Regions from separate parts of the Enterobacter asburiae genome, predicted to be linked through region 1. Evidence: predicted binding sites of a transcription regulator. Region 1 holds the regulator's gene; the other holds the start of a gene.
The links. The regulator LexA, encoded in region 1, represses DNA repair genes until DNA is damaged. The targets are predictions, from matches to a motif close to TNCTGTATGTACATACAGNA.
Positions count from the first base shown of each region.

Region 1 (5,102 bases):
TCCATCACGTGCTCATAGCCAATGTAGATTGGCACCAGCGTGATTGGACGGGTTCCTCCGCGCAGCATCGCCTGAATGGTCATCGACAGCGTGCCGGTCTTCGGATCGAGCAGACGTCCGGTACGGGAACGACCGCCCTCCACGAAGTACTCAACGGAATAGCCACGGCTGAACAGCTCGCCCAGATATTCGCGGAACACGGTGGAGTAGAGCTTGTTGCCCTTGAAGGTGCGACGGATAAAGAACGCGCCCAGGCGGCGGAAAATCGGACCTGCTGGCCAGAAATTCAGGTTGATACCGGCAGCAATGTGCGGCGGTACCAGCCCCTGGTGATAGAGCACGTAGGAAAGAAGCAGGTAGTCCATGTGGCTGCGGTGGCAGGGAACATAGACAATCTCATGGCCATCGTGCGCCAGCTGGCGTACGCGCTCGGCGTTATGAACGTTGATGCCCTGGTAGAGACGGTTCCAGGTAAAGCCGAGAATACGATCGGACAGGCGAATCATCTCGTAAGAGAAGTTCGCTGCAATCTCTTCCATCAGCGCAATGGCGTTCTGCTGGGCTTTCTCATGCGATATTTTTTTGCTGCGCGCTTCGTCTTCAACGGCGCGAGCAATCGCTTTGGAGGCCAACAGCTTGTTGAACAGATCCTGACGCGCCGGGAGACGCGGCCCTACGGCAGCCAGGCGCTGGCGGGCGAAGTGCATACGCGCCACGCGCGCCAGTTTTTGCGCGATGATCTTGTCGGTACCGTGCTCGTCCGCCATTCGACGCAGCGAAACGGAAGGGGAGAAACGCACAAAGCTGTCGCGTCCCAGCCAGGAGACCGCGAAGAACTTCTGGATGCCGTTAAGCATGCGCAGCGGCGGGTTCTCTTCACCTTTTTCACGGCCCGGACGACGACCAAACATCACCGATACCGGCACCATCTGTACATCCAGATCGGGGTTGCTGCGGTGCAGGTCGAGATAGTCGTGGAACAGCTTGATGGACTCTTCTTTTGGCGTGTAGTAGGTAAACACGCGCGGTCCACCGTGAATGAACACGTAGCGCGGCAGCAGCGTACCGTCAACTTCAAGCGGTTCAAGCGGGTCAGGTAAGTCATGCGCCAGACACTGGGCGCGAAGCGTCAGTAAGTCTGCCTTCGAGTTATAAGGCAAAACGTACATAATAGGACGCGAGGTATCGAGCCCCAATTCCAGCGCGGGTTCTGCTGGGATAGACTTGCTTTTTACCAGGATGCTTAATGGTAAATTAAGTAATTTGTAGTAAATTCGTGGCCAGCCGGACATAAACGATGTAAAGCCTCTGGTTAATAATGCAATTGCGGCGCAAGGATAACAGAAAGCGCGCAAAATTTCTGTTGTTACCCGTCATACTTCAGGCTGTAGCGAAACGCGCTACAGTTCCTGTTACTGACGCTTTTTTTCATAAAAGGTTCTTTTAATGGCCAATAATACCACTGGGTTAACGCGTATCATCAAAGCCGCCGGCTATTCATGGAAAGGTTTCCGTGCCGCGTGGATCAACGAAGCTGCCTTTCGCCAGGAGGGCGTCGCCGCAATCATCGCGGTGATCATCGCCTGTTTCCTTGATGTTGATGCTATTACCCGCGTACTTCTTATCGGTTCCGTACTTCTGGTGATGATAGTGGAAATTCTTAATAGCGCTATTGAGGCCGTTGTTGATCGCATTGGTTCAGATTTCCACGAGCTTTCTGGCCGCGCAAAAGACATGGGCTCTGCTGCCGTATTGCTGGCGATTATCACTGCCGTTATCACCTGGGTCACGCTGCTTTGGTCACATTTCCGATGAGCCTCGAGGAATAATTAAGTCCCTGGTTTTTTGTGCAGTTTTTGGTTCCAAAATCGCCTTTGACTGTATATACTCACAGCATAACTGTATATACACCCAGGGGGCGGAATGAAAGCGTTAACGACCAGGCAGCAAGAGGTGTTTGATCTCATCCGGGATCATATCGGCCAGACGGGTATGCCACCCACGCGTGCGGAAATCGCGCAGCGTCTGGGCTTCCGTTCTCCGAATGCTGCTGAAGAACACCTGAAAGCGCTGGCGCGTAAAGGCGTGATTGAGATTGTTTCAGGCGCGTCACGCGGTATCCGCCTGCTGGTGGAAGAAGAGACGGGCATTCCGCTGATAGGCCGTGTTGCTGCCGGTGAGCCTTTACTGGCACAGCAGCATATTGAAGGCCACTACCAGGTCGATCCTGGCATGTTCAAACCGAGCGCTGATTTCCTGCTGCGCGTCAGCGGTATGTCGATGAAAGACATCGGCATTCTTGACGGCGATCTGCTTGCGGTGCACAAAACGCAGGATGTGCGTAACGGTCAGGTGGTTGTCGCGCGCATTGATGATGAAGTTACCGTCAAGCGTCTGAAAAAACAGGGGAACACCGTTCAGCTACTGCCTGAAAACAACGAGTTCTCCCCGATTGTGGTCGATCTCCGCGAACACAACTTCTCTATCGAAGGACTGGCGGTTGGGGTCATTCGCAACGGCGAATGGCTGTAACCTCTTCCTGACAGGCTATGGCGCCGCTGTAGCCTGCTTCATTCTCGACTCCCGGTATTTTTCATGTCACTGCTGACGGCATCCGATAAGGCATTGTGGCGTCTCGCTCTGCCGATGATTTTCTCCAATATTACCGTTCCCTTGCTGGGTCTGGTCGATACTGCCGTTATTGGTCACCTTGATTCGCCTGTTTATCTTGGCGGCGTGGCGATTGGCGCGACGGCAACCAGCTTCCTGTTTATGCTGCTGCTCTTTTTGCGCATGAGCACCACCGGGCTCACGGCCCAGGCTTATGGTGCAAAAGATCCGCTGCGTCTGGCCCGCGCGCTGGTCCAGCCGCTGATCCTTGCGCTCGGTGCAGGGGCGTTAATCGTTTTATTTCGTACGCCCCTGATCGACCTTGCGCTCCATGTTGTCGGCGGCAGCGAGGCGGTACTGGCGCAGGCGCGACGTTTCCTTGAAATCCGCTGGCTCAGCGCGCCCGCCTCGCTGGCAAACCTGGTTCTGCTGGGGTGGCTCCTGGGCGTTCAGTACGCCCGTGCGCCAGTGATTTTGCTGGTGGTAGGCAACCTTCTTAACATTGTGCTGGATGTCTGGCTGGTAATGGGCCTGCATATGAACGTGCAGGGCGCGGCGCTGGCAACGGCGATTGCCGAGTACGGAACTTTTATTATTGGCCTGTGGATGGTCTGGCGCGTGCTGGCGATGCGCGGCATCTCCCTGGCGCTGCTCAAAACCGCATGGCGCGGCAATATCCGTAAGCTGCTGGCGCTCAATCGTGACATCATGCTGCGCTCGCTGCTGCTTCAGCTCTGCTTCGGCGCGCTGACGGTTTTCGGGGCTCGACTGGGGCCAGAAATCGTCGCGGTCAACGCGGTATTGATGACGTTACTGACCTTTACCGCCTACGCGCTGGACGGTTTTGCCTATGCGGTAGAAGCGCATTCCGGGCAGGCGTACGGCGCGCGCGAAAGCGGGCAGCTGCGGGACGTCTGGCGGGCAGCCTGCCGCCAGTCTGGGCTGGTGGCGCTGGCGTTCGGCCTGGTTTATGCCTGCTTTGGTGAGCAAATCGTCGCGTTGCTTACGTCTATCCCTGCGCTGCGCGAGCTGGCGAGTCACTATCTCATCTGGCAAGTCATCTTACCGGTGGTCGGCGTCTGGTGTTATCTGCTGGACGGCATGTTTATTGGTGCGACTCGCGGAGCGGAAATGCGCAACAGCATGGCGGTCGCTGCGGCCGGGTTTGGCCTGACGCTGCTGACGCTTCCCTGGCTGGGTAATCACGGTTTGTGGCTGGCCCTGGCCGTTTTCCTCTCGCTGAGAGGGATATCGCTGGCTTTTATCTGGCACCGCCACTGGCAAAACGATACCTGGTTCCCTTCACGTCACGATATATCGTGACGGTTAAAGATTCCGAATATGAAATCAACTGCCGAATCCTTAACTACAATAATTATCACGTCCAGCAGAAAAGAACGTAACGGACGTTACGACCCGACGCTTAACTAAGAGGACACGATGATGAATAAAGACGAAATCGGCGGCAACTGGAAGCAGTTCAAAGGTAAAGCGAAAGAACAGTGGGGTAAGCTGACTGATGACGATATGACCGTCATTGAAGGTAAACGCGATCAGCTTGTCGGTAAAATTCAGGAACGTTACGGCTACGCGAAAGACCAGGCGGAAAAAGAAGTAGGCGACTGGGAAAAACGCAACGACTACCGCTGGTAACCGGGCTATACCCGCAAGTACAAGGAAGTACACCCTGAGGGCGGCCATGAGCCGCCTTTTCTTTTGCCGTTAACGCGGTTTTTTCTTCACAAGAATAGAGTGGTCGTGCTGACACGCGTCCTGATGACGGCAGGCTTCCACTTCCACGCAGGCAGAGCATAGCCCGTGCGCTTCAATCACGTTATGACGCAGGGCAAAACCCATTTTCGCTGCCAGCGTATGCATAATATCTTCTACGCCTTCCGCAGCTTCTTCTTTCACCACGCCGCAGCGGTCACAGATAAACATCGCCGATGTGTGGGTGGGCTGATCGAACAGATGGCACAACACATAGCTGTTTGTGGACTCAACTTTGTGCACGAATCCTTGTTCCAGCAGGAAATCCAGGGCGCGATACACGGTCGGAGGTTTCGCCTGCGGCTCGCTTTCGCGGAGCAGGTCCAGCAGATCGTAGGCGCTGATAGCACCCTGCTGCAGGCTCATCAGACGTAGGACTTCAAGGCGCTGCGGAGTCAGGCGCACATTGCGTTGCGCACACAGCTTTTCGGCCTGCGCTAACAGCTCTTTTGTGGACTTATCCATTTAGCACCCCGGATGTTATAGGACGGAAAACCCTCACTTTATCATGTTCTGGTAAAAACGCCGAGATCCGCCAGTCTGTGCTATACCTGACCCATTGCAAAACGGGAAATAAACAATGAAAAAACCTGACTGTATTCGGCACTGGCGCGACGTTGAAGGCGCGGATGATTCGACCTATCCAGATAGCGATGAGCGTTTTTCTATCGGCGCCCCGTTGGCTCGCAAGCTTGGGCTCGGGCGCATTGGTATTCATCATG
Region 1 is NZ_CP011863.1:3,239,808-3,244,909, reverse strand. Features, by position in the region: gene plsB (glycerol-3-phosphate 1-O-acyltransferase PlsB) at 1-1,292, opposite strand, end outside; gene ACJ69_RS15695 (diacylglycerol kinase) at 1,447-1,815, shown strand; gene lexA (transcriptional repressor LexA) at 1,924-2,532, shown strand; gene dinF (MATE family efflux transporter DinF) at 2,596-3,933, shown strand; gene ACJ69_RS15680 (CsbD family protein) at 4,054-4,263, shown strand; gene zur (zinc uptake transcriptional repressor Zur) at 4,333-4,845, opposite strand; gene ACJ69_RS15670 (cupin domain-containing protein) at 4,961-5,102, shown strand, end outside.

Region 2 (5,102 bases), 1.2 Mb from region 1:
GGCGACGCTGGATAATCGGCACGCCAAGGAAAGCGCGGAAGCGCTCTTCTTTTACGGAAGGGATGTATTTAAAGCTGGGGTGTTTTTGCGCATCAGCAAGGTTGATGGGTTCAGCCAGCCGCCCAACCAGACCCACGATACCTTCATCAAATGCGAGCGTGACGGTGCGTCCACGTGGTTTTTTTAAACCACGGGTCGCCATCAGGTAATAGCAGCGCCGATCGTGGTCGGCCAGATACACCGAACAGACCTCGGTCTCCATCGCAAGACAGATGTCAGTGACCAGAATATTCAGCGCCTCGTTCAGACGCGGAGCACTGGCCACCTTCTCGACTATTTCTCGCAAGCGGGTGAGCATGATTTGCGTAGCTTAACCTCTTTTACGTCGCCAGGCAGGTGCGCTCTGCGGCTTAGGCGGGATCTCCTGAAGCTGCATTACCACACTTGCAAACTCTTTCATCACCCTACGGTAAACATCGCGTTTAAATGACACGACCTGACGAACAGGATACCAATAGCTCACCCAGCGCCAGCCATCGAACTCCGGCGTACTGCTGGTTTGCATATTGATGTCTGAATCGTTGCCCACCAACTGCAACAGAAACCACTTCTGTTTCTGGCCGATACAAACCGGCTTTGTGTCCCAACGCACCAAACGTTTCGGTAACTTGTAACGCAACCAGTTGCGGGTCGAAGCCAGGATGCGAACATCTTTTCGGCTTAAACCGACCTCTTCAAAAAGCTCCCGGTACATCGCTTGTTCTGGGGACTCTCCCGGATTGATCCCGCCTTGCGGGAACTGCCAGGAGTGCTGACCATATCGCCGGGCCCACATTACCTGGCCCTGACGATTACAAATTACTATTCCTACGTTCGGGCGGTAGCCATCGTCATCAATCACCGGACTACCCCAAACTAAACCTTATATATGAATGATTGTTTCACACTACAGGGAGGCGGTAAACCACTCTCTTACAGGGATGCAACCTAATAACATTTGAATAACTCACAAATAAGTGCTGAGTTATAAACAGATGAGAGGCAGTGAAGGGAATTTTATTCACCTTTTCTGTGGATATAGTTGTGAAGAAGTGTCTGATTACCGATGAACAACCTCAAACCCTGCCTTACCAACGCTTTCGCGTCATTTAAATAATCCAATATTTTTCATAAAGTTAAATGTATTTTTATGCACAAAAAACAGAATAGCGTGACGATCATCACATCAGGGATCGTCGTGCTGATGAAAGATCGAACAGCGTCGGTTTTATCCACAGATTGTGCCAATAAGTTAGTCACAATTTGTTTGAAAATTCGATTTTCATCGCACGTCAAGGCTGTAAATTGAAACAGTAGTCAGGGTTATGCCCAGTTATCCCATTTTTCTGTGGATAACATGGTGTAAGATCCTGTTCATTGTCAGTGACCAGATTTGAACAACCGGTTTTCTGAGTCTGGTGAAACGATTTCAAAAGAATAAAAAAACCTATAAATCATATACATGGAATATTGGTACAGAAATAGTTAAACTCTATCCACAGGGGACAATTTCTTCGTTTATTTTTTAATCAAAAGGTTACCTTCATGCATCCGCTTACACCCTTGCTCTCGCCGCCGTCCAGCGAGGGCCAGTTGCTACAGCAGGCACAGCGTCTGGCAGGCTTTTCGCTTGGCGAGCTGGCGGCAATGGCAGGGCTTCAGATCCCGAAGGATCTGAAAAGGGATAAAGGCTGGATCGGCATGCTGCTTGAGCTGTGGCTGGGCGCCAGCGCAGGGAGCAAACCCGAGCAGGATTTTGCAGCGCTTGGCGTGGAGTTAAAAACCATCCCCATAGACAGCCAGGGCAAGCCCCTTGAGACCACCTTCGTCTGCGTAGCGCCATTAACCGGCAACACCGGCGTGACGTGGGAAACCAGCCACGTGCGCCACAAGCTGAAGCGCGTGTTGTGGGTGCCGGTCGAAGGTGAGCGTCAGATCCCCCTGGCTGAGCGTCGCATTGGCGCGCCGCTGCTCTGGAGCCCGAACGACGATGAGGAGCAACAGCTGCGGCTGGACTGGGAGGAGCTGATGGACATGATTGTGCTTGGGCAGGTAGAGCGCATCACCGCCCGACACGGAGAAGTATTACAGCTGCGCCCGAAAGCGGCCAACAGCAAAGCGCTTACCGAGGCAATCGGCGCGCGGGGCGAGCCGATACTGACGCTGCCGCGCGGCTTTTATCTCAAAAAGAATTTCACCGGCGCGCTCCTGGCACGTCATTTCCTGTTAAAAACATAGTTTTTTACTTATTTTGCGAGCTCTCAAACATAATCGACTGCTTTTTAAGATTTTACCGCTTCCTCAAGTCGCCATATCGGGTTAATACTAGATTATGATTTGATACGCGCCAGATGAGGACGATAACGATGAAAAAATGGGCAGTGTTAGTTTCAGCAGTCGGTTTAGCGTTTGCCGTATCGGGCTGTAGCAGCGATTACGTTATGGCGACAAAAGACGGTCGAATGATCCTGACCGACGGCAAACCCGAAGTCGACGATGATACCGGTCTGGTCAGCTACCGCGACCAGGAAGGCAATAAAATGCAGATCAATCGCGACGAAGTATCGCAAATTATCGAGCGATAAACAGAGAGAGGTCAGTCGCTTGCTGGCCTTTTTGATTTTTTTCTTCCCCTTTTGCTTCCCCTCTGCCATGTTTATATTCCTTTGTCGGGCACGCCCTGACGCGGTCTATAAGTCTACTGAGGAAGCCGGCTATGCATTATCACCGTATCCCCCACAGCGCTCTGGAAATAAGCCAACTGGGGTTGGGCACGATGACATTTGGTGAACAAAACAGCGAAGCCGATGCCCATGCACAACTCGATTACGCCGTCAGCCAGGGGATTAACCTGATTGATGTCGCGGAGATGTACCCTGTCCCGCCACGTCCGGAAACGCAGGGACTTACCGAAACCTACGTCGGTAACTGGCTGGCAAAACACGGCAACCGTGAAAAGCTGGTGATTGCCTCCAAAGTCAGTGGTCCCGCGCGCAACAACGATACCGGGATCCGCCCGAATCAGATCCTCGATCGTAAGAATATCCGCGCCGCACTGGACGCCAGCCTGAAGCGCCTGCAAACCGACTACCTCGACCTGTATCAGGTGCACTGGCCGCAGCGCCCAACCAACTGCTTTGGTAAGCTCGGCTACAGCTGGAATGAGAGCGCCCCCGCCGTAACGCTGCTGGAAACGCTGGAAGCGCTGACCGAGTGCCAGCGCGCGGGAAAAATCCGCTACATTGGCGTCTCTAACGAAACTGCCTTTGGCGTAATGCGCTATCTGCACCTGGCGGATAAACACGATCTGCCGCGTATCGTCACCATCCAGAACCCATACAGCCTGCTTAACCGTAGCTATGAGGTGGGTCTGGCCGAAGTGACGCAGTATGAAGAAGTGGAACTGCTCGCCTATTCCTGTCTCGGCTTTGGCACGCTGACGGGGAAATACCTGAACGGCGCGAAACCGGCCGGGGCGCGAAATACCCTCTTTAGCCGCTTTACCCGCTACAGCGGCGAGCAGACGCAGAAAGCCGTTGCCGCCTATGTGGATATCGCAAAGCGTCACGGTCTTGACCCTGCGCAGATGGCGCTGGCCTTCGTGCGTCGTCAGCCGTTTGTTGCCAGCACCCTGCTGGGCGCGACCACGATGGAACAGTTGAAAACCAATATTGAGAGTTTCCACCTGAACCTGAGTGAAGAGGTGTTAGCGGAGATTGAAGCGGTACATCAGGTTTATACGTATCCTGCACCGTAATAAAAGCAAAACGGCAACGCACGTTGCCGTTTTTAGGGTTTGCTCCCTCTCCCTGTGGGAGAGGGCCGGGGTGAGGGCATCAGGCCGCACTTATCAGCGCCGACGCTGCCAGACCCACAATCCCGCAATCGCCAGCGCAAACAGCCCGCCAAACCCGACGCCAATCCCCACCACCGGCACACCGACTTTTACCGCCAGCGAGTAGAGCCCCAGCATTAGCAGCATCGCCAGGTTTTCACCCAGGTTTTGTACCGCGATAGCGTTCCCCGCCCCGACGGTCTGCTTACCACGTTCCTGCAGCAACGCGTTCAGCGGTACCACGAAGAAACCGCCCAGAATACCAATCAGGATGAGGAGGACATACGCAGGCAATAATGCATGTTGCAGCGAGAAAATAAGCACCACGACGCCAATCAGGATCCCTGCGGGCATGCAGCGTGCTACCGTCTCGAGCGTCACCAGCTTCGCCGCCGCACCTGCTCCCACCACAATGCCGATGGCCACCATCGCGTTAAGATAGGTCGGCGTCGCGTTGTCAGTAATCCCCAGCGCCACCGGCACCCACAGCACCAGCAGGAAACGCAGCGTGACGCCCGCCCCCCAAAACATACTGGTTCCCATCAGGGAGAAACGCGTTTCTCCGTTACGCCACAGCACGCGACAGGCGGTAAAGAAACTGCCGGTCATCGGTTTAAAGCGCCAGGATTGCCCCGGGCGAGCCACTGGTAACTTAGGAATAAACAGGTTCGCCACAACTGCCCCGCCATACACCACCGCGCAGATGCCCAGTGCCGCCAGGACGTGCCAGTCGGCCAGTACGCCGCCCGCGACGGAACCGAGCAGGATTGCGGCGATGGTTGACGACTCCATCAGGCCGTTGGCTTTCACCAGCTTATCGCCCGTGGTCAGCTCTCCGAGAATGCCATACTTCGCTGGGGAGTAGGCGGCGGCACCAATGCCCACCAGCGTGTAGCCAATAAACGGGTTGAAGCCAAAGCAAATGCTGGCGGCACCCAGCAGCTTGAGGCCGTTGGCAAACATCATCACCCGGCCTTTCGGGAAACTGTCCGCCACCTGCCCGACGAACGGAGCAAAGATAATGTAAGCGCCCACAAACACCATCTGCAGGATCGGCTGGCTCCAGTCGGGGTAAAACTCGGCTTTCAGCAGCGCCAGAGTGGCAAACAACAGCGCGTTATCACCGAACGCAGAGAGAAACTGTGCGGCGATAACGGCCATCATGCCTTTCGATCTGAGCGATGTGTTAGTGTGTACTGACTCACGCATTTTGCTGTTCCGCCTCTTC
Region 2 is NZ_CP011863.1:4,426,705-4,431,806, reverse strand. Features, by position in the region: gene ptsP (phosphoenolpyruvate--protein phosphotransferase) at 1-358, opposite strand, end outside; gene rppH (RNA pyrophosphohydrolase) at 371-901, opposite strand; gene mutH (DNA mismatch repair endonuclease MutH) at 1,585-2,277, shown strand; gene ACJ69_RS21595 (YgdI/YgdR family lipoprotein) at 2,406-2,624, shown strand; gene ACJ69_RS21590 (NADP(H)-dependent aldo-keto reductase) at 2,756-3,796, shown strand; gene lplT (lysophospholipid transporter LplT) at 3,890-5,083, opposite strand; gene aas (bifunctional acyl-ACP--phospholipid O-acyltransferase/long-chain-fatty-acid--ACP ligase) at 5,076-5,102, opposite strand, start outside.
Region 2: a site for LexA is predicted at 1,336-1,355, ahead of mutH (DNA mismatch repair endonuclease MutH). Genes of this name have one in related genera too.